DNA from 2 places in the Variovorax sp. GW822-FHT04A09 genome. Region 2 is predicted to be linked to the other one. Evidence: riboswitches for the same ligand, from Rfam matches in the RefSeq annotation. Region 2 holds a riboswitch; the other holds the start of a gene.

Region 1 (15,098 bases), on a different contig from region 2:
ACGCCCTGGGCTTTGGAAGCCACGATGAAGGGCGCGGGCTTGTAGTCGGGATACGTGGTGGACGAGCCCACGCCGGTGACGAAGACCTCGTCGGCGTGCAGCAGGTCGCCGTTCCAGTCGGGTGCGGCATCGGCCTCGGCCGCCTCGGCGCCGGGCCGGTCGAAGGGCACGAGCGCCGGCTGTTCGCTGGCGAGCGTGCGGCGCAGCAGCACCACCGGATCGACGCGCACCAGCACGCCCTGGCGGTTAGCGTAGCGGTCGCAGGCGCCGGTGCGGCCGTCGGAGATCTGGCACAGCACCGGGCAGGCGTTGCACTCGACCTTGGCGGTGCTCATCTTCTCGTTGCGCGGCGGCGCCTTGCCGAAGGCGGCGCCGCCGGCCTGCGCGACCAGGGGCATGTCGATGCCGGGCAGTCCGTCTGTCTTGGTGTGTTCAGTCATCGGGGCGATCTCGTGGTGTGGTGCTGTCGGAGCGGGTCTTCAGGCCCCGGAGGTTTGCAACAAACGTGCCGTGCAGGTGCTTGTGCGGCGGCTTTCGTTTGTGTAGCATCCCCTACACTTTCATGTTGCGTTCACTACATCAAAGGTCAATGTAGCAAACAGGCCCGATGCTTGCAATGGTGTTTTCTCGCGGTGTTCATCGGGGTTTTTCCGACCAACGACAATGGAGGGTTGCTAGCCGGCCGATGGCGGACGCCCCAAAGGCGTGCATTTCGGCTCAGCCACCCTTTTCTGTCTTCAACCAACACTTGAGTTCTGTATGAGTGCATTCAGCGAAGAACGCGTCCTGAGCGTCCACCACTGGACCGACCGCCTGTTCACCTTCACCACCACGCGCGACCCGGCGCTGCGCTTCTCGAACGGTCATTTCACGATGATCGGCCTGAAGGTCAACAACAAGCCCCTGCTGCGCGCCTACAGCATCGTGAGCCCGAACTACGAGGAGCACCTGGAGTTCCTGAGCATCAAGGTGGAAGACGGCCCGCTCACCTCGAAGCTGCAGCACATCCAGGTGGGCGACACCGTGATCGTGGGCCGCAAGCCCACCGGCACGCTGCTCATCGACTACACGCTGCCGGCCAAGCGCCTGTACCTGTTCGGCACGGGCACCGGCCTGGCGCCGTTCATGAGCATCATCCGCGACCCCGACACGTACGAGAAGTTCGAGCAGGTCATCCTGGTGCACGGCGTGCGCCAGGTCGATGAGCTGGCCTACCACGACCTCGTGACCGACCACCTGCCCAAGCACGAGATCCTGGGCGAGATGATCGCCAAGCAGCTGCTGTACTACCCCACGGTCACGCGCGAGGAGTTCCGCAACCAGGGCCGCGTCACCGACCTGATCGAGAGCAACAAGCTCACCGACGACCTGGGCCTGCCCCCGCTGAACGTCGAGGAAGACCGCGTGATGCTGTGCGGCAGCCCCGGCCTGCTGGTCGACCTGAAGCACATCCTGGAAAAGCGCGGCTTCAAGGAAGGCAACACCTCGACGCCGGGCGACTTCGTGGTCGAACGCGCCTTCGCCGAGAAGTAAGACCCGACACACAGGCGCTGCGCGCACGATGGCCGACTCCCGCTCCGTCAGCAAGCCCAAGCCCCAGCGCCGCACCGGCGTGCGCGAGGCCGCGGCCCAGGCCACGCGCGACAGCATCCTCAAGGCGGCGACCAAGGTGTTCGCCAAGTACGGCTACGACGGCGGCAGCGTGGAGAAGATCTCCAAGGCCGCCAAGTCGTACGACCGGATGATCTACTACTACTTCGGCAGCAAAGAGGGCCTGTTCATCGCGGTGCTCGAAGGCATCTACCAGCGCATGGACGACGCCGAGGCCGCCATTGCGCTCGATGCCTCGCGGCCCGTGGAAGCGCTCACCGAAGTCATCCGCTTCGTGCTCGGCTACTACCGCAAGAACCCCGAGTTCGTCACCCTGCTGAATACCGAGAACCTGCACAAGGGCCGGCACATCTCGAAGTCGCTGCGGGCGCGCGAGTACTCGTCGCGGGCGGTGGCCATCATTTCGGAAATCCTTGCCAGCGGCGCGGCCCAGGGCCTGTTCCGCACCGACCTCGTGGCGCGCGACATCTACCTGCTGATCGCGTCCACCGGCTATTTCTACACCTCGAACCGGCACACGCTCACGGCCTTCCTCGGCGAGCCGCTGGAGTCGCCGGAAGCCGTCGCGCACTGGGAAGACTTCGTCATCGAGACCCTGCTGCGCACCGTGCGCGCGGACGACATCCAGGAACAAGACAACAACTCCCCACCCCACGACGAGGACACCACGAAATGGCAGAAATCGCAGCCGGCGCAAAGTCGGGCAAGGTCGTCATAAAGAACATCGGGCTGCTGCTCTCGGGCGACATCGACAAGCCCATCCTCGACGCCGACACCCTGGTGGTGAACGACGGCCTGATCGTGGCGGTCGGCAAGGAGAAAGACTGCGACCTCGAAGGCGCACAGACCGTCATCGATGCGCGCAAGACCTGCGTCGCGCCCGGCCTCATCGACAGCCACGTGCACCCGGTGTTCGGCGACTGGACGCCGCGCCAGGGCCAGATCGGCTGGATCGACTCCACCATGCACGGCGGCGTGACCACCATGATTTCCGCCGGCGAGGTGCACCTGCCCGGCCGCCCGAAGGACATCGTCGGCCTGAAGGCGCTGGCCATCACCGCGCAGCGCGCCTTCGACAACTTCCGCCCCGGTGGCGTGAAGGTGCTGGCCGGCGCCCCAGTCATCGAGAAGGGCATGGTCGAGAGCGACTTCAAGGAACTCGCCGAAGCCGGCGTGGGCCTGCTGGGCGAAGTGGGCCTGGGCTCGGTGAAGGCCGGCTACGAGGCGAAAGAGATGGTGGCCTGGGCGCGCAAGTACGGCATCCAGAGCACGATCCACACGGGCGGCCCGTCGATCCCGGGCTCGGGGCTGATCGACAAGGACGTGGTGCTCGAAGCCGACGCCGACATCATCGGCCACATCAACGGCGGCCACACCTCGCTGCCCGAGGCGCACGTGTGCGAGCTGTGCGAGAAGAGCACGCGCGCCATCGAGATCGTGCACAACGGCAACGAGAAGGTCGCCATCGCGGCGGCCCGGGCGGCGCTCGAACTGAAGTGCCCGCACCGCGTGATCCTGGGCACCGACGGGCCCGCGGGCTCGGGCGTGCAGCCGCTGGGCATCCTGCGCATGGTGGCGATGCTGTCGTCCATCGCGAACATCCCGGCCGAGCTGGTGTTCTGCTTCGCCACGGGCAACACGGCGAAGATCCGCAAGCTCAACTGCGGCTTGATCGAAGTGGGCCGCGCGGCCGACTTCGTGTTCATGGACCGTGCCCAGCATTCGCCCGCGCCGGGCCTGCTCGAAAGCGTGCAGCTGGGCGACATCCCGGGCGTGGGCATGGTGATGATCGACGGCCTCGTGCGCTGCGGCCGCAGCCGCAACACGCCGCCGGCCACCGAGATCCCGGTGGTGGTGTCGGGCGGGCACTGAACCTGAGTGCACGCGCCCGGCGGCCTCAGCCGCCGCTGCGGTGCGAGCGGAAAACCAGATAGCGCGCCGAGAGAAAGTTGGCGCCCATGCCCGCGATGCTGCCCAGCGCCACGCCGAGCGCGGCGGCCCAGCGGCCTTCCACCCAGTGCAGCGTGAGCACGTAGGTGCCGTAGTTCAGCACCGCGCCGGCCAGCATGGTCGTGAGGTAGCCCAGGTATTCGCGCCAGACCGAACGCCCCGTGGCGGCGCCGGCCGCGCTCGCCGCGAAGGTGTAGCGGCGGTTGTAGAGCCAGGTGGTGGTGGCGGCGGCCAGGAACGACACGACGCGCGCGCCGTACCACCCCAAGAGCGGTGCCAGCAGGTAGAGCACCGTCACGTCCACCACGAAGCCGATCACGCCGGCCACGGCGAACGAGAGGAACTCGCGCCCGATCTTCATCGCGCCGCCGTCAGTGCGCGCGCAGGCTCTTGCGCAAGCTCTCGCGCACGCAAGGCTGCGCCAGGTAGCGCAGCCGCTTGGCCTCCTGCCGGCCGAGCGTGACGGTGTGCATCACCACGCCGCAGACGAAGGACAGCAGCGCCGCCAGCATCGCGCCGGTGGCGAGCACCGCCGTGGGCAGCCGCGGCACCAGGCCGGTGTGGGCGTAGGTCATGAACAGCGGCACGGCCAGCGCGAGCGCAGCGATCGCGAGCACGGCCGCGACGATCGAGAAGAACTGCAGCGGCCGCTCGCTCACGAACAGCTTGCCGATGGTCTTCAGGATGCGCCAGCCGTCGCGGTAGGTCGAGAGCTTGCTGTGCGAGCCTTCGGGGCGCGTGCTGTAGGCGGTGGCTTCCTCGGCGTAGGGCATGCGCAGTTCGAGCGCGTGCACGGTCAGCTCGGTCTCGATCTCGAAGCCCTGCGACAGCGCGGGGAACGACTTGGCATAGCGGCGCGAGAACACGCGGTAACCCGAGAGCATGTCGGTGAGGCCGCCGCCGAAGAGCTGCGCCACGGTGCCCGTGAGCAGCCAGTTGCCGAAGCGGTGGCCGGCGCGGTAGGTGAGCGCGTCCTGGCCGTCGTCCACGCGGCTGCCGACCACCATGTCGAGGTTGCCCTCGACCAGCCGCGCGATGAGGCGCGGCGCGGCGGTGGTGTCGTAGGTGGCGTCGCCGTCGACCATCACGTAGATGTCGGCCTCGACGTCGGCGAACATGCGCCGCACCACGTTGCCCTTGCCGCGCGCGGCCACGTGCGTGACGATCGCGCCGGCCGCGCGGGCCACGGCGGCGGTGTCGTCGGTGGAGTTGTTGTCGAAGACGTGGATCTCGGCGCCCGGCAGGGCCGCGCGGAAGCCCTCGATCACCTGGGTGATGGCCAGGGCTTCGTTGAAGCAGGGAATGACGGCGGCAATGCGTGGCATGGCGGACACGGGAGCAGGTCGGTGGTCGGTCATCGAGCGGTCGTCGGAAGGAGTCGGTAGGCCCGGCTGCCGTCTTGTTCGTGCAGCAGGCCATAGTACTGGTCGAAGCCGGGCCGCACGCTGAGCACTTTCACCATCTCGGGCGACATGACGACGGTGGTGAAGCCCTCGGCCGCCAGCTTGCGCGCCGTGTCGCCGGGCGACATCAGCAGGTAGTCGCGGTAGCGCCAGCGCCCCAGCGTGTCGCCCCAGATCGGATTGGGGCCGTAGTAGATCGCCTCGTTCAGCGCAATCTGGTAGACGCGGCCGGTCACGTTGCGGCGCACGTAGTCCATCACGCCGTAGCCGGGCACGTGCTTGCGCAGGAAGGCCTCGCGCGCCTCGGGCGTGAGCGAGATCATCGACACCTTGGTGGCCGTCTGGCCCACCGACACGGCGGCCAGCACGGCCAGCAGCAGCACCACGATCCAGTCGCCGACGCCGGCACCGCTGCGCGGGCCGTCGGCTGCGACCGCAGCGGGCGCACCGCGCAGGCGGCGCACGCCCGCCGCGATCCAGCCGAACAGCACCTGCCAGCCCACGGCGGCCGTCATCGCGAGCAGCGGGAACGAGGCCATGAGGTAGCGCGGGTAGCGCGAGGTCACGACCCACACGGCCACCGAGTACAGGCAGAACCAGCCCGCCGCGCGCACCGCGGCGGAGCGCTTCCACCACACGCTGAAGGGCGCGAGGAACACGGACCAGATCAGCGCGTTGGGCATCTCGGCGTGGTCGCGCACGTCGGCCACCTGCTGCACGTAGTCGGCCGGCACCCATTCGGTGAAGCCGAACACGCGCGCGCCGATCGGGTTGAAGGGGTCGCCCGTCATGATCGCGTTGCGCGCATACCAGTAGATGCACGGGATCAGGAAGCACAGCAGCGCCGGCGCCCAGGCTTGCAACAGGCGGCGCTCGTGGCGCACCACGAACAGCGCCACCAGCGGCAGGAAGATCAGCGCCTGGTACTTGGAGCCCGCCGCCACGCCGAGGCAGAACGCCGCCAGGCAGAGCCAGCGCGTGCCGTCGCGCAGCGGTTCGGACTCGCGCCACCACCACAGCGCCACGAAGGCCGACAGCACGAACAGCGCCACGCCCATGTCGATCAGCGCGTTGGCGTAGTCGCCCATGCCCAGCCAGATGGCCGCGCCGATGCAGGCGGTGAGCCGGTTGGCATGCAGGATGCCCAGGCGGAAGATCATCAGCACCGACAGCGCGCCCGCCAGGGCGTTGAGGAAGTGCGGCAGCACGTCGTCGCCCACCTGCAGCGCGGCGGCGTACAGCAGGTTGTAGTTGTAGGGGAACCAGGGGTAGCGCAGCCAGTCGTGGATGCCCAGCGTGCCCTGCTGCGCCACCAGGCGCGCATACGGCAGGTGGTACATCAGCTCGTCGAAGGCGGCCGGCGGCGCGAGCGGCGCCACCAGCGCGGGCAGCGCGACCAGCGCCAGCGCGATGGCGGCGATGCGTTCGAAGCGGGTCCACGGCGGGGTGGCGGGCGCGGCCGCGCGCAGCGCACGCACCTCGGCGCGCCAACCGCGCCACTGCCATGCGGCGGCCACGACGCCCGCGCCGACCAGCCCCAGCGTGGCCTCGCGGCGAAAGAGCCCGAAGATCGCCAGCGCCTGGAAGGCACAGATGTAAAGGCCGACACCGAGCGCGGCCGACATGGCCGCTTCGAGCCAGGCGTCGCGGCGCGAGGGCGGACGCAGGCGCGCGAGCACCGCGCGGCCGGCACCCCAGCAGGCAATCACGAAGATCGCGAACTGGGCGTAGTGCGCGGCGGCAAAGATCAGCTTCTGAATATCAACTCCCGTGGCCGGTCACTCCGGTCGCGCCGACCGGCCGGCAGGTTCAAAGGTTCGGCGCCAGCAGGCGCTCGAGCTCCGCTTCGCTCGTGCGGCGCCGCGCGGCCTGGTCCTGCAACTGGTCGTGCCCGATCTTGCCGACGTTGAAGTACGTCGCATCGGGGTGCCCGAGGTAGAAGCCGCTCACGCTGGCGGCGGGCATCATAGCGAGGCTCTCCGTCAGGGTCATGCCAATGTCCGCGCAGTTCAGAAGGTCGAACATCGGGCCCTTCACGCTGTGGTCGGGGCAGGCCGGGTAGCCGGGCGCGGGGCGGATGCCGCGGTACTTCTCGGCAATCATGTCGTCGTTGCTCAGGCCCTCGTGGGGCGCGTAGCCCCACAGGTCGGTGCGCACGCGGTGGTGCATGGCTTCGGCAAAGGCCTCGGCCAGCCGGTCGGCCAGGGCCTTGAGCATGATGGCCGAGTAGTCGTCGAGGTCGTCCATGAAGAACTTCTCTTTCTTCTCGACACCCAGGCCGGCCGTGACGGCGAACACGCCGACGTAGTCCTTCACGCCGCTGTCCTTGGGCGCGACGAAGTCGGCCAGGCAGCGGCTGGGGCGCATCACGCCGTCGATCATCTGCTTCTCGGTCTGCTGGCGCATGCCGTACCAGGTGAGCGCGACTTCGCTGCGCGTCTCGTCGGTGTACAGCTCAATGTCGTCGTCGTTCACGGTGTTGGCGGGCCAGAAGCCGACCACGCCGCTGGCGCTGAGCCAGCGCCCTTCGATGAGGCGCTTGAGCATGCGCTGGCCGTCGGCGTACACGCGCACGGCCTCGGTGCCGACGATCTCGTCCTTCAGGATGGCGGGGAACGGGCCGGCCAGGTCCCAGGTCTGGAAGAACGGGCCCCAGTCGATGTACTTGGCCAGCTCGGTGAGGTCGAAGTTCTTGAACACGCGCCGGCCGATGAACTTGGGCACGGTGGGCACGAAGTTGGCGAAATCGACGGGCGTCTTGTTGGCGCGCGCCTTGGCCAGCGGCCACATCGGCACCTGCTTCTTGTTGGCGTGCTGCGTGCGCACCTTCTCGTAGTCGGCGTTGATCTCGTCGATGTACGCGGTGGCCTGGTCCGAGAGCAGCGACTGCGCCACGCTCACGCTGCGCGAGGCATCGGGCACGTAGACCACGGGGCCTTCGTAGTGCGGCGCGATCTTCACGGCCGTGTGCACGCGGCTGGTGGTGGCGCCACCGATGAGCAGCGGGATCTTCTTGATGCGGAAGTGGTCGTCCTTCTGCATCTCGCCGGCCACGTACTGCATCTCTTCGAGGCTGGGCGTGATGAGGCCCGACAGGCCCACGATGTCCGCGCCCTCGACCTTGGCCTTCGCCAGAATTTCGTGGCACGGGACCATCACGCCCATGTTCACCACTTCGAAGTTGTTGCACTGGAGCACGACGGTGACGATGTTCTTGCCGATGTCGTGCACGTCGCCCTTCACGGTGGCGATGATGATCTTGCCCTTGGTGCGCACGTCGCGGCCCGCGGCCTCGTCCTGGCGCTTTTCTTCCTCGATGTACGGGATGAGGTGGGCCACGGCCGACTTCATCACGCGCGCCGATTTCACCACCTGCGGCAGGAACATCTTGCCCTGGCCGAACAGGTCGCCCACGATGTTCATGCCGTCCATGAGCGGGCCTTCGATCACGTGCAGCGGACGCCCGCCCTTGGCGAGGATCTGCTGGTAGGCCTCTTCGGTGTCTTCGACGATGAAGTCGGTGATGCCGTGCACCATCGCGTGCGACAGGCGCTGGTTGACGTGCACCGGGTGCTCGGGCGTGCCGCGCCATTCGAGCTTCTTGCTGTCGTCCTTGGCGCCGCTCTTGGCGGTCTCGGCCACTTCGACGAGGCGCTCGCCGGCATCGGGGCGGCGGTTGAGCACCACGTCTTCCACGCGCTCGCGCAGCGTGGGCTCGAGGTCGTCGTACACGCCGACCATGCCGGCGTTGACGATGCCCATGTCCATGCCCGCCTGGATCGCGTGGTACAGGAACACGGTGTGGATGGCCTCGCGCACCGGGTCGTTGCCGCGGAAGCTGAAGCTCACGTTGCTCACGCCGCCCGACACCTTGGCGCCGGGCAGGTTCTGCTTGATCCAGCGCACGGCGTTGATGAAGTCGACCGCGTAGTTGTCGTGCTCCTCGATGCCGGTGGCGATGGCGAAGATGTTCGGGTCGAAGATGATGTCTTCGGGCGGAAAGCCCACCTCGTCGACCAGCACGCGGTAGGCGCGCTCGCAGATCTCGATCTTGCGCGCGTAGGTGTCGGCCTGGCCCTTCTCGTCGAAAGCCATGACCACGGCGGCAGCGCCGTAGCGCTTGACCAGCTTGGCCTCGTGCTTGAACTTGTCCACGCCCTCCTTCATGGAGATGGAGTTGACGATGCCCTTGCCCTGGATGCAGCGCAGCCCGGCCTCGATGACGTCCCACTTGGAGCTGTCGACCATCACCGGCACGCGCGCGATATCGGGCTCGCTGGCAATGAGGTTCAGGAAACGCACCATGGCGGCCTTGCTGTCGAGCATGGCCTCGTCCATGTTGATGTCGATCACCTGCGCGCCGTTCTCCACCTGCTGGCGCGCGACGGCCAGGGCGTCCTCGAACTGGCCGTTGAGGATCATGCGCGCGAAGGCCTTGGAGCCGGTGACGTTGGTGCGCTCGCCGATGTTGACGAACAGCGTGCCCTCGCCGATGGCGACCGGCTCGAGGCCGGACAGCTTCATGGGAGGGGGAGCAACGGGAGCGGAAACGGATGCGGGAATCTGGGACATGGCCTCACCTGCGGAAGAGTCGGACAGGCGAGCGTCGTTGTCGCCCCAAGCCTGACGATTCGCCTCTGTGGCGAACCGCTGCAACGCTCCTTGGGAAGTCGCGCATTTTAGGTCGATTCGATTGCGCCCTGGGAAAACCCCAGTTTTCATTCCTGCACGTGTCAACAGAATGCGCCCACCGTTTCTGAACGAACGTTCGTGTTTTTAACCAAACGTAAGGGAGTTCGCCGATGGCCAGGAAGTGGAATGTCCGGTTGCAGCATGCAGCCACCCCAATGCGCGCCGTGGCCCTGAGCTGCGGCCTCCTGGCCGCCGCGGCCCTCGCGGTTCACGCGCCACCAGCGCGTGCCGCCGCCGGCGACAGCGCCACCCGCGTCGAGGCCCGCGTCACCTCCGACACGGCGAAGACCAAGTACCCGATCGTGCTGGTCCACGGCCTGCTGGGCTTCGACAACCTGCTGGGCGTCGACTACTTCTACGACATCCCCGGCAGGCTGGCCGCCGCGGGCGCCAAGGTGTACGTGGCGCAGGTGTCGGGCACCAACACCTCCGAGATCCGCGGCGAGCAGCTGCTGCAGGAGCTCAAGACCATCCGCGCGCTGGAGCAGAACCCCACGCTCAAGTTCAACCTCATCGGCCATTCGCAGGGCTCGCCCACGGTGCGCTACGTGGCGGCGGTGGCGCCGGACATGGTGGCCTCGGTCACGTCGGTGGGCGGCGCCAACGGCGGCTCGAAGGTGGCCGACCTGCTGGCCAAGCTGCCCGAAGGCGGCATCGGCCAGACCCTGGTGGTGAAGGCCGTCGGCCTGCTGACGGGGCTGATCGGCTTTCTCTCGGGCAAGGACCCGAGCCAGCTGCCCGAGGTGCCGTTGAACGCGCTGGCCTCGCTGACCACGGCGGGCGGTGCGGCCTTCGACGCCAAGTTCCCGCAAGGGCGCCCCGCGCCGGGCTCGTCGTGCGACGTGAAGAGCGGTGCGGCCGTGGCCAACGGCGTGCGCTACTACTCGTGGTCGGGCGTGTCGACCAGCTTCAACCTGTTCGACCCGAGTGACACGGCGCTGTCGACGCTGGGCAGCCTGTTCTTCTTCGGCGAGGCCAACGACGGCCTGCTCGCGGTCTGCACCACGCGCCTGGGCACCCACCTGGGCGACTACCGCCAGAACCACCTGGACGAGGTGAACCAGGCCTTCGGCAACACCTACGGCAGCCAGTTCCCGTACTACGAGAAGAAGCCGCCGGAGCTGTTCAGGGAACAGGCCGCGCGACTCAAGAGCGCGGGGCTCTGAGGACGCTGCGCATGCGCGGTGTGGCCTTGACCATCGGCGCCGTCGCGCTGGTGGCCGCGGGGACCGGCTGGCTGGCACTCGGCCCCGGGGCGGTCGATGCGCCGCAGGCCGCCGCGCCCCGCGCCACGGCGGCGGTCGCGGTGCCCACCGCGCCTCGTCCGGCGCAGTCCACCGCAGCGGCCCCCGACGCCCTGCTCACCAGCGACCTCATCACCCTCTTCGACCAGGTGCTCGCCGAAGCGCAGGCCGACAGCAAGGCCACGCTGATGGCCCGCGCACCCGCCCTGCTCGCCCAGCGCCTGCGCGAGGACTGGCGCGTGCGCGCGCTGGGCCTGCTGGAGCGCTACGTCGACATGCAGGAAGCCCTGCGCACCTTGCAGCCGCCCGCGCCCGGCGACCCGGCCTTTTTGCGGCGCAGCCTGGAGGCACGCGAGGCGGTGCGCCGTCAGTTCTTCGCGCCCGAGGAAATCGAAGGCCTGTTCGGCGACCAGATCCGGCAGGACCGGTTCATGGCCGAGAAGATGGAGCTGCTGTCCAACCCCGACCTCACGCCCGAGCAGCGCGCCGCGGCGCTGGCCCAAAGCGAGCAGGCCTGGCTGTCGCCCGCGCAGCGCGAGGTGCGCAAGGAGGCGGTGGCGCATCTGGACGTGATGCGCCAGACCGAGGCCCTGCAGGCGCGCGGCGCCAGCCCCCAGGAGCGCTTTGCCGCGCGCAGCGAGACCTACGGCTACGAGGTGGCACGCGGCTTGGCCACGCTCGACCAGGAAACCCAGGAATGGAACGCCCGGCTCGACCGCTACGCCAGCGCGCCCGAGGCCGAGCGGGCCCAGCTGCGCGAGACGCTCTTCAACGAGAACGAGCGCCTGCGCCTGAGCGGTGCCCTGGCGATGCGCTCGGCCGCCGCGCCCAAGCCGGCGCGACAAATCCGCTAAGTAAGCGCAGGCTTACGCAGGCTGCGCTTCGCCCATGGCCGAGGCCGGCAGGCCGAACACGCGGTCGAAGGCCCAGTTGAAGACGAAGGTGTAGACCAGGAAGAACACCACCAGGCCCAGGTCCATCACCAGCGCCTGCCAGAGCGACACGCCCAGGCCCCAGGCCAGCATCGGCACCAGGAAGGCGATCAGGCCGCCCTCGAAGCCGATGGCGTGGGCGATGCGGCGCTTCAGGCTGCGCCCGCGCACCGCCTGGCGCGACTCCCAGCGCTCGAACAGGGCGTTGAAGGTCAGGTTCCAGATCACCGCGATCACCGAGGCGCCCACGGCCAGCAGGCCCGAGTGGCCGAGCCCCGCGTCCGACATCAGGGCCAGGCCGGCGCTGGCCGCCACGATGGCGATGCCCTCGTAGAGGGAGATGTAAACGATCCGACGCTGAAGGCCCTGCATGACTGTTTCTCTGTGTGTTTGACTGCGATGGAGGGACTTTATTTGCTTTTAGTTGATATAAAAAGTTAACTTATTTCAGTTTTATTGATAGATCGGGGCGCCATGGCTTTCTCCAGCGACAACGTCGAGGTCTTCCTGGCCGTGATCGACCACGGCTCGTTCTCGGCCGCCGCGCGGGCGCTGCGCAAAGTGCCGTCGGCCGTGAGCATGGCCATCGCCAACCTCGAGGCCGAGCTGGCGCTGCCGTTGTTCGACCGCAGCGGCCGCGAGCCCCAGCCCACGTCGGCCGCGCGCTCGCTCGAACCGCAGGCGCGGCTGCTCGCGGCCCAGCTGCGGCAGTTGCAGGTGCAGGCGCTGGCGCTCACGCAGGGGTTGGAAGACCGGCTCACGCTGGCCATCGCGCCCGAGCTGCTGGCCGCGCCCTGGAGCGGGCCGCTGGCCGCGCTGGCCGACGACTACCCGCTGCTGCAGGTCGAGGTGCTGGCTGCGCCGCAGGCCGACGCGCTGGCGCTGCTGCACAGCGGCCGGGCGCAGCTGGCGCTGGTGTTCGAGCGCCCCAGCCTCGACGGCCGCGAGGGCTTCCAGGAGGTGGGCAGCGACACCATGGTGGCCGTGATGGCGCCCGAGCACCCCGTGCTGCGCGCGGCGGCCGGCGGGCGCCTGCGCGAGGAGCACCTGACGAACACGCGCCAGATCGTGGTCGCGGGGCGCGACCTGGCCACCAGCGACCCGCGCTTCGTGTTCGCGCGGCATGTCTGGCGCACCGACAACGCGCTGGCCGCGCTGAGCCTGATCACCGCCGGGCTGGGCTGGGGCTGGCTGCCGCGCAACTTCGCGCGGCCGCACGTGGCGGCGGGCGCGCTGGTCGAGATCCCGTTCGAGAACCTCAGCAACGGACTCGACCTGTGGGTGGACGTGGTGTGGTCGCGCGAACGGCCGCTGGGCCTGGGCGCGCAGCGCTTCGTGGCGCTGATCGCACGCGACCGTCAGGCGGCGGCCGGCATCGGGACGCCGGCCGTGTGAGCCGGGTCAATTCTTTCCGTGGCCGTGGCCGTGCCCGCCTCCACCGCCGTGCCCACCGCCCCCGCCGTGCGGACGCCCTCCTCCACCCCCGCCGCCCCCACCGGGCCGGCCGCCGCCCGGATGCGGATGCGACACGCCCGGCGGCGGCCCGGGCCGGAAGCCCGGCTGCGGGCGCGGCGGACGGAACCCGGGGTCGACGGGCGGCCGGATGCCCGGCCCGTGCGGGGGACGAACCCCAGGCCCATGAGGCGGACGGACCCCGGGTCCGTGGGGCGGACGCACGCCAGGCCCCGGCCAGGGCCGCGGCTGCCAGCCCGGGTGCACGGGCGGCGGCGGGCGCCAGCCCGCGATCGGCGGCGGCGGGGGCCGGTGGCCCCACCAGCGCCGGTCGCCGTACCAGGGGCGGTCGCGGTAGTAGTCGGCCCAGTAGCTGCCGATCACGAAGCTCACGATCGGCACGCCGATGACCGCGCCGTAGGTGGCCAGCGGCACGCGCTGCTGCTGGTAGGCGTAGTCGAGGTTCCTGGCCCAGACCCAGCCGCGCCCGCCGTCGGGCAGCACCACGTCGCACCAGCCGTAGCCGCTGGTGCAGCCGACCACGTCGACCGGCTGCCCCGGCCCGAGCCGTGCCACAAGCGGGTAGTCGCCCGAAGGCCCGGCGCGCAGGTTGACCGCGCCGCGCGTGAAGGCCTGCTGCGCCGCCGCGGCGAGCGGCAGCAGCAGGACGAGCGCGCCCAAGGCAGCGCGGCGCAAGAAGGATGTGGCGTTCATGGGAGGCTCCTGTGCGCCCCAGCGTAGGCGTGGGGCGGGGAGCCGTCAATCAGCCGAGGGCGCGCGCGGCGCCCGGCTTCAGGCGGCTTCTTTGTAGAAGCCGTTGCTGTTCAGGAGACGGCCCTTCGCAGGCGCCACCGCCGCACCGATCGCCGCGATGTGGTCCGGCGTGGTGCCGCAGCAGCCGCCCACGATGTTCACCAGCCCCTCGGCCGCGAACTCGTGCAGCAGGCGCGAGGTGACGTCGGGCGTCTCGTCGAAGCCGGTGTCGCTCATCGGGTTGGGCAGGCCGGCGTTCGGGTAGCAGCTGATGTAGGTGTCGCCCGCCACGCGCGCCAGCTCCTGGATGTAGGGGCGCATGAGCGTCGCGCCCAGCGCGCAGTTCAGGCCGATGGCCAGCGGCTGCGCATGGCGCACGCTGTGCCAGAAGGCGGTGACGGTCTGGCCGCTGAGGATGCGGCCCGAGGCATCGGTGACCGTGCCGCTGATGATCAGCGGCAGGCGCTGGCCGCTGTTGTCGAAATATTCGTCCACCGCGAACAGTGCGGCCTTGGCGTTGAGCGTGTCGAAGATGGTCTCGACCAGGATCACGTCGGCGCCGCCTTCGACCAGCGCCTCGGTCTGCTCGTAGTACGCCGCGCGCAGCGATTCGAAATCGACATTGCGCGCGCCCGGGTCGTTCACGTCGGGGCTGATGCTCGCCGTCTTGGGGGTCGGGCCGAGGGCGCCGGCCACGAAGCGCGGCTTGTCGGGCGTGCTGTACTTGTCGCAGGCCGCGCGCGCCAGCTTGGCCGATTCGAGGTTCATCTCGCGCGCCAGGTGGGCCATCTTGTAGTCCTCCTGCGCGATGGTGGTGGCGCCGAAGGTGTTGGTCTCGATGAGGTCGGCGCCGGCCGCGAGGTAGGCCTCGTGGATGTCGGTGATGACGTCGGGGCGCGTGAGCGACAGCAGCTCGTTGTTGCCCTTCACGTCGCGCTCGAAGTCCTTGAAGCGCTCGCCGCGGTACTGCGCTTCGGTGAGCTTGAAGCGCTGGATCATCGTGCCCATCGCGCCGTCGAGGATGGCAATGCGGTTGGCCAGGATGCCCGGCAGCGCCTGGC
Region 2 (15,098 bases):
GGCCCATGCGCGGAATGCGCAGCAGCGTCGCGCCGGGAATGGCCTCGGCCACGTCGACGCCGCAGGCCACGGGCACCAGCGGATCGACATCGCCGTGGATCACCAGCGTGGGCACCTGCACCGCGCGCAGCGCCGGCTTGCGGTTGCCCGACGCGAACACGGCCGCCAACTGCCGCGCCACGCCGCCCGGGTTGAGGCCGCGCAGGAAGGCGAGCTGCGCGCGTTCGGCGTCGCGCGCCTCGTCGAGCGGAAAGGCGTCGGGGCCGCGCAGCACGCGCCACAGCTTGGCGTGGTGCGGCAGGTAGGCCTCGAAGCTCGTCGGCGCGGGCGCGAACAGCACCGCCAGCGCCTCGGCCGTGGGCGGCGGCAGGGCCGGGTCGCCGGTGCTCGACATGATGCTGGTGAGCGAGCGCATCCGCCCCGGGTGATGGATGGCCATCTCCTGCCCGATGGCGCCGCCCATCGACGCCCCCACGACGTGGGCGCGCGCGATGCCCAGCGCGTCGAGCAGGCCGGCGCAGTCGTCGGCCATGTCGCGCAGCGTGTAGGGCACCTGCAGCGGGCGCCCGGCCATGGCCTGCAGCATCAGCGCCTGGATGTCGGGCACGCCGGCGTGCGGCAGGTGGGTGGAGTGGCCGATGTCGCGGTTGTCGAAGCGGATCACGTGGTGGCCGCCGGCCTGCGCCAGGGCGGCGCAGAACGCGTCGTCCCAGGCGACCATCTGGGCGCCGAGGCCCATGACCAGCAACAGCGGCGGCGCCTCGGGGTCGCCGAAGCTGTCCCAGGCCAGTTCGATGCCGTTGGCGCGGGTGCGCCGTTCGGTGCGGGGCGCGACGGCGGTCATGCGGGCCTTTCTTTTCTTCTTGTTACTTGCGCTGCAGCAGCTTCGTGACCTCGTCCACGTTGGCCTGGATGCGCTGGCGCACCACGTCGAAGGCGTCGGCCTGCGACTTGGCGGCCAGGGTGGCCAGTTCCTTGATGTCGTCGACGGCGCGCTGGAACGACTGGCGGCCCAGCTCGTCGAGCTTGGCGAGGTTTTCCTTCGGGTCCTTGCCCGGCATCGCCTTGGCGGCGGTCTGCCATTCGGCGATGGCGGTCTTGATCATTTCGGTCTGTCGCTGCACCACGGTCTGCAGGCCCTGGTAGGACTTTTCATTGGCCTGCATCAGCGCCTGCAGGTCCTTGCGGCCGCTGTCGAGCAGCTTGCCGGCGCCGCCGGTCAGGTTCAGGTTCTGCAGGCGCTCGGCCATGCCCTTGAGGTTCTTCATCGGATCGAGCATGTCCGCGGCGGACGGCGCCGCCTGCTTCGCGCCGGCGCTGCTGGCGGTGGTTTTTTTCGCGGCGGCTTTCTTGGCAGTGGCCATGGTGCGGAATCTCCTGTGTCGGGTGATGAAAACAATCGAACGGGTGGATGCAGGCAGCGGCCGGGCGGCCGGGGCCCGCCGCCACGATACGCCGGGCCGGCGCGGCTCAGGGCGCTCCAAGCGCGGATTTGCCTGCGGAGTTTCCCGGGGTGCCCCGCGCCGCCCGGCCCGGCCTGGCGGGCGCTCGCGCTTTCCGTGATGTGGGATGCCCCGGTCGATTGGCGGGCCGGGCGGCCGCGACTACAATCCGGCGCTCCGAGGAGCGTTGCAGCGCCGTCAGGCGTGAGGCTCGGACCACATCGCAACCACGCTCACCCGCTGTTCTCGCGGTGAGTCTTTCTTCCCCGTACGCAGTGGCATCTTTCAAACCAGTTTTGGAGTTCACATGAGCGCTGTACTCAAGCCCACCCCCGTCTCGACCGCCGACCAGGCGATTGCCGACCTGTCCCTTGCCGCCTGGGGCCGCAAGGAAATCAAGATCGCCGAAACCGAGATGCCCGGCCTGATGGCCATCCGTGAAGAGTTCTCGAAGGGCCAGGCCCTGAAGGGCGCGCGCATCACGGGCTCGCTGCACATGACCATCCAGACGGCCGTGCTCATCGAGACGCTGCAAGCCCTGGGCGCCGAAGTGCGCTGGGCCTCGTGCAACATCTTCTCGACGCAGGACCACGCCGCCGCCGCCATCGCCGCCGCCGGCACGCCGGTGTTCGCCATCAAGGGCGAGTCGCTGAAGGACTACTGGGACTACACCCACGCCATCTTCGACTTCGGTCCCAAGGGCTCGAAGGGCGAAGGCCCGAACATGATCCTGGACGACGGCGGCGACGCCACGCTGCTCATGCACCTGGGCCAGCGCGCTGAAAAGGACCTGGGCGTGCTCGCCAACCCGACCAGCGAAGAAGAACGCATTCTGTACGCCGCCATCAAGGCCAAGCTGGCCGTGGACGACACCTGGTACACCCGCAAGTCGGCCGAGATCATCGGCGTGACCGAAGAGACCACCACCGGCGTGCACCGCCTGAACGAGATGAGCGCCAAGGGCACGCTGCTGTTCCGCGCCATCAACGTGAACGACTCGGTCACCAAGAGCAAGTTCGACAACCTGTACGGCTGCCGCGAATCGCTGGTGGACGGCATCAAGCGCGCCACCGACGTGATGATCGCCGGCAAGGTGGCCTGCGTGGCCGGCTACGGCGACGTGGGCAAGGGCTCGGCCCAGGCCCTGCGCGCCCTGAGCGCCCAGGTGTGGGTCACCGAAATCGACCCCATCAACGCCCTGCAGGCCGCCATGGAAGGCTACAAGGTCGTGACCATGGAGTACGCCGCCGACAAGGCCGACATCTTCGTGACCACCACCGGCAACAAGGACGTCATCACGCACGACACCATGGTCAAGATGAAGGACCAGGCCATCGTCTGCAACATCGGCCACTTCGACAACGAGATCGACGTCGCGTCGATCGAGAAGTACGAGTGGGAAGAGATCAAGCCGCAGGTGGACCACATCACCTTCCCCGACGGCAAGAAGATCATCCTGCTGGCCAAGGGCCGCCTCGTGAACCTGGGCTGCGGCACGGGCCACCCGAGCTTCGTGATGTCGTCGTCGTTCGCCAACCAGACCATCGCCCAGATCGAGCTGTTCACCAAGCCCGATGCGTATCAAGCCGGCAAGGTCTACGTGCTGCCCAAGCACCTGGACGAGAAGGTCGCGCGCCTGCACCTGAAGAAGGTCGGCGCCATGCTCACCGAGCTGACCGACGCCCAGGCCGCCTACATCGGCGTGAGCAAGAACGGCCCTTACAAGCCGGACACCTACCGCTATTGATCCGCGTGCGCGCCGATCAACTGTTGGTGGAGCGCGGCATGGCCGCCTCGCGTTCGCAAGCTGTCCGGCTCATCGCCGGCGGCATGCGTTGGCGTGACGCGGGCACGAGCGACGCGTGGCGCAATGTCGTCAAGAACAAGGACGAAGTGCCCGAGTCGGCCGAGCTCGAGCTCGCCGACGCCGCCGAGGCACGCTACGTGTCGCGCGGCGGCCTCAAGCTCGAAGGTGCGCTGAAAGCCAGCGGCGTGGACCCGACGGGCAGGCTGTGCCTGGACATCGGCCAGTCGACCGGCGGTTTCACCGACTGCCTGTTGCAGCACGGTGCTGCCAAGGTGGTGGGCATCGATGTGGGCCACGGGCAGCTGCATCCGCGCATGCGCGAGGACGAACGCGTGGTCGCCATCGAAGGCGTCAATGCGCGGGCGTTGTCGCCGGCCGATCTGCAGGTGGACGACGGCGAGGACGACGAGGTGGGTGAGGCGCTCGAAGTTGTCGAAGCCCCGGCCGAGCCGCGCTTCGACCTCATCGTCGGCGACCTGTCCTTCATCTCGCTCACGCTGGTGCTGCCGGCCGTGGTGCAGTTCCTGGCCGACGACGGCCAGTTGCTGATGCTGGTCAAGCCGCAGTTCGAGCTGCAGCCCGGCCAGGTCGGCAAGGGCGGCATCGTGCGCGACGAGGCGATGTACGCTGTGGTCGAGAAGCGCCTGCACGACGCCTGCGCGGCGCTCGAGCTGAAGGTGCTGCGCTGGTTCGACAGCCCGATCGCCGGGGGCGACGGCAACCGCGAGTTTTTCATTCACGCCGTTCGTGCTGCTGCCAAGGCGGGCGACGGTTCCTAAGGAGACGCAGGTGCGCCTTCCGCTGAGTTTCGAATTCTTCCCGACCAAGACGCCCGAAGGCGCGGTCAAGCTGCGCGCCGTGCGCCAGCAGCTGTATGCGCGCAAGCCGCAGTTCTGCTCCGTCACCTACGGCGCGGGCGGCTCCACGCACCAGGGCACCTTCGGTGCGGTGCAGGAGATCCTGGCCGAGGGCGTGGACGCCGCCAGCCACTTCTCGTGCATCGGCGCCACGCGCGCCACCGTGCGCGAGCAACTGGCCGAGCTGAAGGCCATGGGCGTCAAGCGCCTGGTGGCGCTGCGCGGCGACCTGCCCAGCGGCTACGGCATCGGCGGCGAGTTCCAGTACGCGAGCGACCTCGTCGCCTTCATCCGCGAGGAGACCGGCCGCGACTTCCACATCGAGGTGGCCTGCTACCCCGAAGTGCATCCGCAGGCGCGCTCGCCCGAAGCCGACCTGCAGGCCTTCGCGACCAAGATGAAGGCCGGCGCCGACTCGGCCATCACGCAGTATTTCTTCAGCCCCGAGGCCTACTTCCGCTTCGTCGACGACGCGCGCAAGCTGGGGCTCGACACGCCGATCGTGCCGGGGATCATGCCCATCACGAGCTCGACGCAGCTCATGCGCTTCTCGGACGCCTGCGGCGCCGAGATCCCGCGCTGGATCCGCCTGCGGCTGCAGGGCTTCGGCGACGACACGGCTTCCATCAAGGCCTTCGGCCTGGACGTGGTGACCGACCTGTGCGCGCGCCTGCAAGCGGGCGGCGCACCCGCGATCCACTTCTACACGATGAACCAGTCGGCGGCCACGCTGGCGATCCTGGAGCGCCTGGATTGAGAGGGCTGCGCGCGGTCGCCGTCGCGGTCTCCTGCGTGCTCGCAGGGTGCACCATGCCGCCTGCCACGCAGGAGAAAGACGCGGACACCGCCGCTGCGCCGGCGGCGTCCGGCAAGCGGCTGCAGCCGCTGGGACGCGGCCTGGCCGTGCCGCCCGGCGCCGCGCCGCGCTCGGCCGTGCCGTCGGTGCGCTACGACCTCGCGGTGTCGGGCACCGGCGAATCGCTGGACGATGGCGTGCCCGGCGATGAACCGCGCGAGATCTTCGAGCGCGGCGGCGCCTCGTGGTACGGCATCCAGTTCCACCAGCGCAAGACCGCCAACGGCGAGCGCTTCGACATGGGCGCCATGACGGCGGCCCACAAGACGCTGCCCTTCAACACGCGCGTGTGCGTGCGCAGCCTGGTCAACGGCAGCGAGGTGCTGGTGCGCGTCAACGACCGCGGGCCCTTCACGCCGGGCCGCATCATCGATCTGAGCCGCGCCGCGGCCGACCGCATCGGTCTCACGAGCATGGGCATCAAGCAGGTGGCGCTGTCGGTCATCGACCGCGAGGGCATGCGCTGCGGCGGCCAGGCCGTGGCGGCGGAAGATCTGCAGCCCGCGCTGTTGCCCGAGGCGCCGACCTCGCGCGTGCGTGCGCCGGCCCCTGCGCGCAAGCGGGTGATCGTGCCGCCGCGCAAGCGCCGCTGAGCGGCCGGCCTCAGCCGCCGCTCTCGAGCGAGTAGGCGGCGTTGCGGTCCTGGGCCAGGCGCTCGGCCAGCTGCGGCAGCGCCTCGGCCAGTTGCGCCTTCAGCGTGTAGGGCGGGTTGATCAGGAACATCCCGCTGGCCGGCAGGCCCGGGCGCTGCGTTTCGCCCGAGGCGGCGTCCTTCGTGATCTTGCTCGACTTGACCGTCAGCGTGGCGTGCAGCCACGGCTTGCCGGCCTTGGTCGCCATCGTCTTCAGGCGGCGTGGCAGGTCGTGCGCCTCGGGGCGCGGAATGATCGGGTACCAGACGGCATACGTGCCCGTGGCGAAGCGCTTGAGCGCCTCGGCTGCGAAGTCGAGCACGCGGCCGTAGTCGGTCTTCATTTCGTAGCTCGGGTCCATCAGCACCAGCGCGCGGCGCGAGGGCGGCGGCAGGAACTTGGTGGCGCTGCCGAAGCCGTCGTCGCGCAGCACGGCGATGCGGCGGCCGGCCTCGAGCTGGGCGATGTTGGCGTCCAGCGTACGGGCGTCGGTCGGGTGCAGCTCGAACAGCTTGAGCTTGTCGTGGTCGCGCAGCAGGTGCTGCACGATGAACGGCGAGCCGGGGTAGACGCGGGCGCCGCCCTTGGGGTTGAAGTCGTGGATCACGCTCAGGTAGCGGGCGATGGCTTCGGCGACCGGCTTGTCTTCGGCGGGGGCTGCGGGCTTCTTGCCCGTCGACTTGGCGGCGGGGGCGGGCGTGTCGGGGGCTTTGTCCGGCGCGGCGAAGAAGCGCAGCACGCCGTCGGCCGCTTCGCCGCTGGTGCCGGCGTAGTCGCCGTCGAGCCGGTACAGGCCGGCGCCGGCGTGGGTGTCGACGACGGTCAGCGCGGCGTCTTTTTCAAGCAGGTGGTCGAGGGTGGCAATCAGGACCGTGTGCTTGAGCACGTCGGCGTGGTTGCCGGCATGGAACGCGTGGCGGTAACTGAACATGGAATGAGGCCTGAAAAAGTGGAAAGGGGAGCGCTAGACTCGCGCGGCGCTACATTGATTTACAAAACACAACGAGGGGCAGCAATGCTAGGAGCCGGATGGCGATTTTGGGGCCTGTGCGTCGGCGCGGGTGTTTTGTCTATTTTGACGGGCTGCGCCTCCGTGACCCACGGCACCACGCAGAACGTGAAGGTCGAGACCCTGTCGCCCGAGGGCAAGGTGGTCGACGGCGCCCGCTGCCGGGTCTCCAACGACCGCAATGATGCGGTGGTGCGCTCGGGCCTGACCCTGCCGGTGCGGCGCTCGGGCGAGAACCTGAACATCGAATGCACCCAGTCCGGCCTGCCGCCGGCCCGCGGCCAGGCGATTTCGCGCGTCAACGTGGGCCTGGTCGGCAACGTGATGATCGGCGGCCTGGTCGGCGTGGCGATCGACACCGGCACCGGGGCGGGCTTCAACTACCCGAGCTGGATCCAGCTGATCTTCGGCGAGGTGCGCAGCTTCGACCGCAGCGCGCAGACCGGCGACGAGGCGACGGTCGGCATGAAGATCGGCACGACCGAGATGGCGGCCGCGCCGGCGCCGAAGACGGCCGTGGCAGCGCCTGTGCCTGTGCCCGCGCCCGCGCCCGCTGTGGTGGCGCCACCGCCACCTCCCGTGGCGGTCGCACCGCCCGCTCCGGCGCGCCCCGCGCCCGCAGCGCCGCCCGCCGCGCCCGACGCCCGCGTCTCGATGGACGACCTGCGCGGCCTGCTGCCCGCCAAGCCGTGAAGCCGATCTGGAAGAACGCCGCGCCGTGGCTGTGCGCCGCGGGCGCCCTGCTGGCCGCTGGCCCGGCCGCCGCGCTGGAGCCCGACGCCCTGTTCGCCAAGCTGACCGGCAGCGTCTGGGCCGTGCGCACCTTCGACGCGCAGGAGCGCCCGCTGCGCGCCGGCAGCGCCGTGGTGATCGCGCCCGGCCGGCTCGTCACCAACTGCCACGTGCTCGCCAAGGCCAGCAATTTCGTGGTCAAGCGCGACAACGTCACCTACGGCGCCACGCTCGAATACCCGGACCCGGGGCGTGACCTGTGCCAGATCAAGGTCGCCAACTTCACGGCAACCCCGGTGACCCTGGCGCCCGCCGGCGGTGCGCGGGTGGGGCAGCGCGTGTACGCCATCGGCAACCCGCGCGGGTTGGAAAACACGCTCAGCGAAGGCCTGCTGTCGGGCCTGCGCGGCGGCGACGGCGAGGCGCGGCTGCTGCAGACCACGGCGGCGATTGCGCCCGGATCGAGCGGCGGCGGGCTGTTCGACAGCGACGGCCGCCTGCTGGGCATCACCACCTTCGCCGCCCGCGACGGCGGCAACCTGAATTTCGCGATGCCGGCCGAGTTCCTGGCGGAACTGCCGGCCCGCGCCCAGGCGCAGCTGGCGGCTCGGGCGCGTGAGCCCGAAGGCGGCGCCCGGCGCAGCACCGGCGTGGCGCTGGCGGAGCCGCTGCGCGCCGGCGACGCGCTCGAGTACGTGCGGACCGACCGGCTGACGGGCAACCGGGCGCCGGTGATCTACCGGGTGGACCGGGTCAGCGGCGACGAGGTGTCGTTCAACGCCGGCAGCCGGATCGAGAAGACCAACGGGCAGGTGGTGTCGATCACGTCGCCAGCCGGCGGCCTGTTCGACACTGCGTCGCCGCCGGGCGGCTGGGCATTGCGCAAGGACGACATCCAGCCCGGCATGCGCTGGCAGCTCGACTACGTGACGACCACCGGCGACCGGCTGCGGCATGAACTCACCGCCTCGGTGGGCGGCGAGCACGCGATGCGCGTGGACGGGGTGGAGCTGAACGTGATGCGCATCGGCTATGAGGGCTGGATCTTCGCCTCCAGCACCACCAGCCTGCCGCTGAGCGGCGCCAGCACGCGGTTTCGGGGCGCTGCCTGGTACAGCCCCGAGCTGGGCCGCGTCGTCCGTTTCGAGGGCGAATACCAGCGCGGGGTCTCCTCGGGGGCGAACGAGAGCCTCGAGCTGGTCCGCATCCAGCGCTGAGGCCCCCGGAAGCCCGGAAATTGGCCGTTTGGCCATTTCTTCATATAATCGCGGGCTTCGCAGCGTTTTTGTAGCCCCGCGGCGAAGGCATGCCAGCCACCCTTTCATTGGGCGGAAGGCGTGAAAACCCACCTAAGAGATTCCCATCAGAGGAACGCCGACCGTGGAAAAGGGCTCGCCAAACCCTCTTTCAAGAGAAAAACTCATGACCAAAACGTTCAGCGCCAAGCCCGCTGACGTGACGCACGAGTGGTTTGTGATTGACGCGACCGACAAGGTCCTCGGACGAGTAGCCAGCGAAGTTGCTCTCCGTTTGCGCGGCAAACACAAGGCCATTTACACGCCTCACGTCGATACCGGTGACTACATCGTCATCATCAACGCCGCGCAACTGCGCGTCACCGGCGCCAAGTCGATCGACAAGGTGTACTACCGTCACTCGGGCTACCCGGGCGGTATCACGGCGACGAACTTCCGCGACATGCAGAACAAGCACCCGGGCCGCGCCCTGGAAAAGGCTGTCAAGGGCATGCTGCCCAAGGGCCCGCTTGGTTACGCGATGATCAAGAAACTCAAGGTGTACGGTGGTGCAGAGCACCCGCATACCGCCCAACAGCCCAAAGTGCTGGAACTGTAAGGAGCCTTGAGAATGATTGGTGAATGGAACAATGGCACCGGCCGTCGCAAATCCAGCGTCGCCCGCGTGTTTCTGAAAAAAGGCACCGGCAAGATCACGGTCAACGGCAAGGACATCCAAGCGTTCTTCGGCCGTGAAACCTCGATCATGATCGCCAAGCAGCCCCTGGCGCTGACCAACAACCTCGAAGCTTTCGACGTGATGGTCAACGTGAACGGCGGCGGCGAATCGGGTCAAGCCGGCGCCACGCGCCACGGCATCACCCGTGCCCTGATCGACTACGACGCTTCGCTGAAGCCCGTCCTGAGCCAAGCCGGCTTCGTGACGCGCGACGCACGTGAAGTCGAGCGTAAGAAGGTCGGTCTGCACTCCGCCCGTCGCCGCAAGCAGTTCAGCAAGCGCTGATCCCCTGCTCGTTGCGAGACAAGAAGCCGCCCTCGGGCGGCTTTTTCGTGGCCGCGTCCCCCAGGTGCCCCTGGTGGATGCGGCGCCCGACCCCACTTGCGATGGGTGCTCGCCACAGTCGGCCTGCCGAAAATGCGGCATTGCAGTAGCATCCGTCCCATTGGCCGCCCAAGCGGCCCCCCAAGGAGTTTCACCCCATGAGCGCTGTTGCCGAAAACATCCAGACCCAGATGCCCGAGCCGATCGTCTTCACCGACAGCGCGGCCGCCAAGGTCGCCGACCTGATCGCCGAAGAGGGCAATCCCGACCTGAAGCTGCGCGTGTTCGTGCAGGGCGGCGGGTGCTCGGGCTTCCAGTACGGTTTCACCTTCGACGAGATCACCAACGAAGACGACACCACCATGACCAAGAACGGTGTGTCGCTGCTGATCGACGCCATGAGCTACCAGTACCTGCTCGGCGCCGAGATCGACTACAAGGAAGACCTGCAGGGCGCCCAGTTCGTCATCAAGAACCCGAACGCCACCAGCACCTGCGGCTGCGGTTCCAGCTTCTCGGCCTGATGCCTGGATGCTGCTGACCAGCCCCCTCGAAAAAGCCGCCTCCGGGCGGCTTTTTGCTGCCTGTCGTTTGTCCGAACCCGCGCCTTCCCGATGAGCCCCGACACCGCCGTCCCCGTCGATCCCGCCCGCAAGAGCCTGCTGTGGCTCGTGGCCGTGGGCTTTTTCATGCAGACGCTGGACGCCACCATCATCAACACGGCGCTGCCCGCGATGGCTGCCAGCCTGGGCGAGAGCCCGCTGCGCATGCAGTCGGTGGTGGTGGCCTACGCGCTCACGATGGCGATGCTGATCCCGGCCTCGGGCTGGATCGCCGACCGCTTCGGCACGCGGCGCGTCTTCTTCTGCGCCATCGTGCTGTTCGCGGCCGGCTCGGTGCTGTGCGCGCTCTCGCAGGGGCTGGGGCAGCTCGTGGCGGCGCGGGTGGTGCAGGGTCTGGGCGGGGCGCTGCTGCTGCCTGTGGGGCGCCTGGCGCTGCTGCGCACGGTGCCGCGCGGCGAGTTCCTGCAGGCAATGAGCTTCGTGGCCATTCCGGGGCTCATCGGGCCGCTGCTGGGGCCCACGCTGGGCGGCTGGCTGGTGCAGTACGCCTCCTGGCACTGGATCTTCCTGATCAACGTGCCGGTGGGGCTGGCCGGCTGCATCGCCACGCTGCGCTACATGCCGGACCTGCGCGGCGCCCTCCAGAAGCGCTTCGACGGCGTGGGCTACGCGCTGCTGGCCTTCGGCATGGTGGCGATCTCGCTGGCGGTCGACGGCGTGTCGGGGCTCGGGCTGCGCCAGGGCGGGGTGATGGCGGTGCTGATCTTCGGCTTCGCCGCCGTGGTCGCCTACTGGCTGCGCGCGGCGCGCACGCCGGAGCCGCTGTTCTCGCCCGCGCTGTTCGGCATTCCGACGCTGAGCATCGGCCTGCTCGGCAACCTGTTCTCGCGCCTGGGCAGCAGTTGCATGCCGTTCCTGGTGCCGCTGTTGCTGCAGGTGTCGATGGGCTATTCGCCGGTGCGCGCCGGGCTGATGATGCTGCCGGTCGCGCTGGCCGGCATGGCGATGAAGCGCTTTGCCACACCGCTGATCACGCGCCACGGCTACCGCCGCGTGCTGGTCGCCAACACGGTGCTGGTCGGCTGCACCATGGCCAGCTTCGGCCTCACGGCGCCGGGGCAGCCGGTGGCGCTGCACCTGCTGCAGCTGCTGGTGTTCGGCGCGGTCAATTCGCTGCAGTTCACGGCGATGAACACGATCACCCTGAAGGATCTCGACGGCGGCATGGCCAGCAGCGGCAACAGCCTGCTGTCGATGGTGCAGATGTTGGCGATGAGCCTGGGCGTGGCGGCCGCCGGCGCGGTGCTGGCGGGCTACAACGGCGTGTTCGGCTCGGCCACGGCGGTGCAGACGCTCGATGCCTTCCAGGCCACGTTCGCGACCATGGGGCTCATCACGGTGGCTTCGGCGCTCATCTTCTGGCATCTGCCGGCAGAAGTGCGGGCGGCGCAGCCTGCGCAGCCGGAGGTCTCCGGCCAGGGCTGACGGATTTCAGGCGGGGTAGATCGCGCCGAGCACCCGCGCCCCGCGCGCGCCGGTCACGCTCGCGAGGTTGCCGGGTTCGCGCCGGACGGTGCGCCGGGCCAGCCACGCGAAGGCGGCCGCCTCGACCTGCTGGGGCGGCAGGCCGTGTTCGGACGACGCCTGCACCTGCACGCCGGGCAGCAGGGCCCGCAGGCGGGCCATGAGGTGGTCGTTGAGCGCGCCGCCGCCGCAGACGATCAGCAAGGCGCTCTCTTTTTGATAGCTTCGCAACGCTGCCGCGCAGGTGCTGGCGGTGAGTTCGGCCAGCGTGGCCTGCACGTCGACAGGCGCCCAGGCGGCCGTGCCCAGGTGGCCGGCCAGCCAGTCCGGATGGAATAAATCGCGCCCCGTGCTCTTCGGCGGCGCCTTGGCGAAATATGGTTCGGCCTGCAGCCGGGCCAGCAGCTCGGGCAGCACGCGCCCGCTGGCCGCCCAGTGGCCGCCCCGGTCGAAGGGCTGGCCGAGGTGGCGCTGGCACCAGTGGTCCATCAGCGCGTTGGCGGGGCCGCAATCGAAGCCCAGCAGGGGCGCGGTGCCGGCCGGCGCGTTCGTGGCGGGCAGCAGGCTCAGGTTGGAGATGCCGCCGAGGTTCAGCACGGCGACGGGCGCGTCGGGCCTGGCGAACAGGGCCTGGTGAAAGGCCGGCACCAGCGGGGCGCCCTGGCCGCCGGCCGCGAGGTCGCGGCTGCGGAAGTCGGCGACCACGTCGATGCCGCTCAGTTCGGCCAGCAGCGAGGGGTTGTTGACCTGCAGCGTGTAGCCGGTGCCGTCGAATTCGAGCGGCCGGTGGCGCACGGTCTGGCCGTGGGCGCCGATGGCGGTGACGGCGCTGGGTGCCGTGCCGGTGCTGACCAGCAGCTGCGCGACCACGTCGGCATACACCCGCGCCAGGCCGTTGCCGGCCAGGGCCGCGCGGTGCAGTTCGTTGTCGCCGGGGGTGTTGAGCGCCATCAGTTCGGCGCGCAGCGGGGCGGGGAAGTCGGCGCTGGCGTGGCCGATCACCGCGAGGTGGCCGTCGTCGGAGAAATCGGCGATGACGCCGTCGACCCCGTCGAGCGAGGTGCCCGACATCAGGCCGATGAAGCGTTGCGGTTGCAGCGCGGCGGCCATGCCGAAAGGAGCGTCGAGGCTCAGTCGGCGCTGGCCTGGATCACCGAGAAGGCAGCAGCCAGTTCGGTGCGCGCGCCCACGGCGATGCGTTCGAAGGCCGGACGCAGGGCGGCGGTGATCGGTGCGCCGCCTTCCTGCGCGATGGTGGTCGGGTCCTGGTAGGCCCCGCCGACGCGGTATTCGAAGTGCAGGTGCGGGCCGGTGGCCCAGCCGGTGGAACCGACGGCGCCGATGGTCTGGCCCTGGCTCACGCTCTCGCCGGCCTTCACGTTGATGCGGCTCAGGTGGGCGTAGGCCGTCTGCTGGTTGTTGCGGTGGTTGATGATGACGATGTTGCCGTAGCCGCTTTGCGTGCCGGCGAAATCGACCGTGCCATCACCGACCGTGCGCACCGCGGTGCCCGTGGGCGCCGCGTAGTCGATGCCGTTGTGCTGGCGCCAACTGTTCAAAATCGGGTGCATGCGCATCGCGAAACCGCTGGACACGCGCGAGAACTCGACCGGCGAAGCCAGGTAGGCCTTGCGCAGGCTGTCGCCGTTCGGGCGGTAGTAGCTGCCCTTCTGGCCCGCGCCCGGGGGCTGGAACCAGACGGCCTGGTGGACCTTGCCGTTGTTCTCGAACTCGGCCGAGAGCACGCGGCCGCTGCGCAGCGCCTGGCCGTCGGCTTCGAAGGTCTCGTAGACCACGGCGAAGCGGTCGCCCTTGCGCAGCGAGCGCACGTCGACGTCGCCCGCGAAGATGTCGGCCAGCTGGCTCGCCACCGCATCGGGAATGCGCGAGTCGTCGGTGGCGGCGAACAGCGAGCTGCGGATGGTGCCGCTGGCCAGGCGCGTGCCCGGCGTCAGCATGTCGCGCTCGGTGCGGGCGACAAAACCGGTGGGCGTGCGCTCGACGACGAAACGCTTGAAGCCGCCGTCGGCGTCGGGAATCCAGCGGGCGCTCAGCTTTTGCAGCTGGTTTTCCTGCGTGGCTTCGGCCGTCACGGTGCGGCCCACGCGCGCGAACAGCGCCATGCGCGCCTCGGCGTTGCCGCGCACGAAGGCGGTGGCGGCGGGGTCGGAAATGCCCAGGCGCTTCATCAGCGCCTCCGCCGTGTCGCTGGAGCGCGAGACGTCGGTGCGGAACAGCGTGAAGCTGAAGTTCTCGAGCGACGCCGACTGGTCGGCGAAAGACACCGGCGCGGTGGCTTCGAGCACTTGCTGGATGGGGAGGTCGGACGCGTCGGGACCGAGCGAGGCGACCGCGAGGGTGCCGGCGCTGAGCAGCATCGCAGCGATCGCTGCGGTGATCTGCTTGGGGTACGTCCGGAATGTGTAGGCCACGCGGGAAGCGAGAAGCTCCTCGGCGGCGAGAATGCCGTTGATCAAACTGTGGATTCCAACTCAGGTTCTGCAGGTCCGTGCTGCAAGGCCCAGTGCGTTCAGGGCGGCAGGAGACGGTGCGGAAAAAAGCGCCGCTTAGAATCCGGCGCTTGAAAAGTCGGGCTGAGTATAGCTTCGGCCACCGGAAAAACCGCCAAAAAAGCCCATGAACGCCGAATCTGTTACATCCACCAGCCTCTCCGATGGTGTAAGACAAGCCCTCGAAATATCCCTCCGAGGCGCTGACGAGCTGCTGCCGCAGGACGAGTGGGTCAAGAAGCTCCAGAAGGCGGAAGCCAGCGGCAAGCCGCTGCGCATCAAGCTGGGCCTGGACCCGACCGCACCGGATATTCATATCGGACACACGGTGGTGCTCAACAAGATGCGCCAGCTCCAGGACCTGGGGCACCGCGTGATCTTCCTGATCGGCGACTTCACTTCCCTGATCGGCGACCCCTCGGGCCGCAACAGCACCCGCCCGCCGCTCACGGCCGAGCAGATCCGCGCCAACGCCGAGACCTACTTCGCCCAGGCCAAGCTGGTGCTGGACGAGTCGAAGACCGAGATCCGCTACAACTCCGAGTGGAGCGACCCGCTGGGCGCGCGCGGCATGATCCAGCTGGCGGCCAAGTACACGGTGGCGCGCATGATGGAGCGCGACGACTTCAACAAGCGCTTCAAGGCCGGCCAGTCGATCTCGGTGCACGAGTTCCTGTACCCGCTGATGCAGGGCTACGACTCGGTGGCGCTGCAAAGCGACCTCGAACTGGGTGGCACGGACCAGAAGTTCAACCTGCTCGTCGGCCGTCATCTCCAGCAGGAATACGGCCAAGAGCCGCAGTGCATACTCACTATGCCACTGCTCGAAGGGCTCGACGGCGTCGAGAAGATGTCCAAGAGCAAGGGC

What was found. Region 2 has a riboswitch for S-adenosylhomocysteine ahead of ahcY (adenosylhomocysteinase). Riboswitches for the same ligand answer to the same signal wherever they lie in the genome.
Region 1: linked by a shared signal. The riboswitch ahead of metH (methionine synthase) and the one ahead of ahcY (adenosylhomocysteinase) in region 2 are both predicted to bind S-adenosylhomocysteine.

What each region holds. Positions count from the first base shown of each region.
Region 1 is NZ_JBXAMV010000005.1:459,757-474,854, forward strand. Features, by position in the region: gene AC1RLW_RS25465 (6-hydroxynicotinate reductase) at 1-440, opposite strand, end outside; gene AC1RLW_RS25470 (ferredoxin--NADP reductase) at 760-1,533, shown strand; gene AC1RLW_RS25475 (TetR/AcrR family transcriptional regulator) at 1,562-2,329, shown strand; gene AC1RLW_RS25480 (amidohydrolase family protein) at 2,284-3,483, shown strand; gene AC1RLW_RS25485 (GtrA family protein) at 3,509-3,922, opposite strand; gene AC1RLW_RS25490 (glycosyltransferase family 2 protein) at 3,933-4,919, opposite strand; gene AC1RLW_RS25495 (ArnT family glycosyltransferase) at 4,916-6,673, opposite strand; gene metH (methionine synthase) at 6,774-9,536, opposite strand; S-adenosyl-L-homocysteine riboswitch at 9,559-9,634, opposite strand; gene AC1RLW_RS25505 (esterase/lipase family protein) at 9,812-10,822, shown strand; gene AC1RLW_RS25510 (lipase secretion chaperone) at 10,834-11,754, shown strand; gene AC1RLW_RS25515 (PACE efflux transporter) at 11,767-12,204, opposite strand; gene AC1RLW_RS25520 (LysR family transcriptional regulator) at 12,307-13,227, shown strand; gene AC1RLW_RS25525 (SH3 domain-containing protein) at 13,234-13,998, opposite strand; gene AC1RLW_RS25530 (homocysteine S-methyltransferase family protein) at 14,077-15,098, opposite strand, start outside.
Region 2 is NZ_JBXAMV010000006.1:91,650-106,747, forward strand. Features, by position in the region: gene AC1RLW_RS26070 (alpha/beta fold hydrolase) at 1-844, opposite strand, end outside; gene phaP (TIGR01841 family phasin) at 867-1,364, opposite strand; S-adenosyl-L-homocysteine riboswitch at 1,616-1,684, shown strand; gene ahcY (adenosylhomocysteinase) at 1,750-3,189, shown strand; gene AC1RLW_RS26085 (TlyA family RNA methyltransferase) at 3,195-4,028, shown strand; gene metF (methylenetetrahydrofolate reductase [NAD(P)H]) at 4,039-4,863, shown strand; gene AC1RLW_RS26095 (septal ring lytic transglycosylase RlpA family protein) at 4,917-5,555, shown strand; gene AC1RLW_RS26100 (23S rRNA (adenine(2030)-N(6))-methyltransferase RlmJ) at 5,566-6,525, opposite strand; gene AC1RLW_RS26105 (hypothetical protein) at 6,688-7,296, shown strand; gene AC1RLW_RS26110 (S1C family serine protease) at 7,293-8,552, shown strand; gene rplM (50S ribosomal protein L13) at 8,758-9,189, shown strand; gene rpsI (30S ribosomal protein S9) at 9,202-9,594, shown strand; gene erpA (iron-sulfur cluster insertion protein ErpA) at 9,792-10,157, shown strand; gene mdtD (multidrug transporter subunit MdtD) at 10,248-11,681, shown strand; gene AC1RLW_RS26135 (anhydro-N-acetylmuramic acid kinase) at 11,688-12,830, opposite strand; gene AC1RLW_RS26140 (M23 family metallopeptidase) at 12,851-14,197, opposite strand; gene tyrS (tyrosine--tRNA ligase) at 14,358-15,098, shown strand, end outside.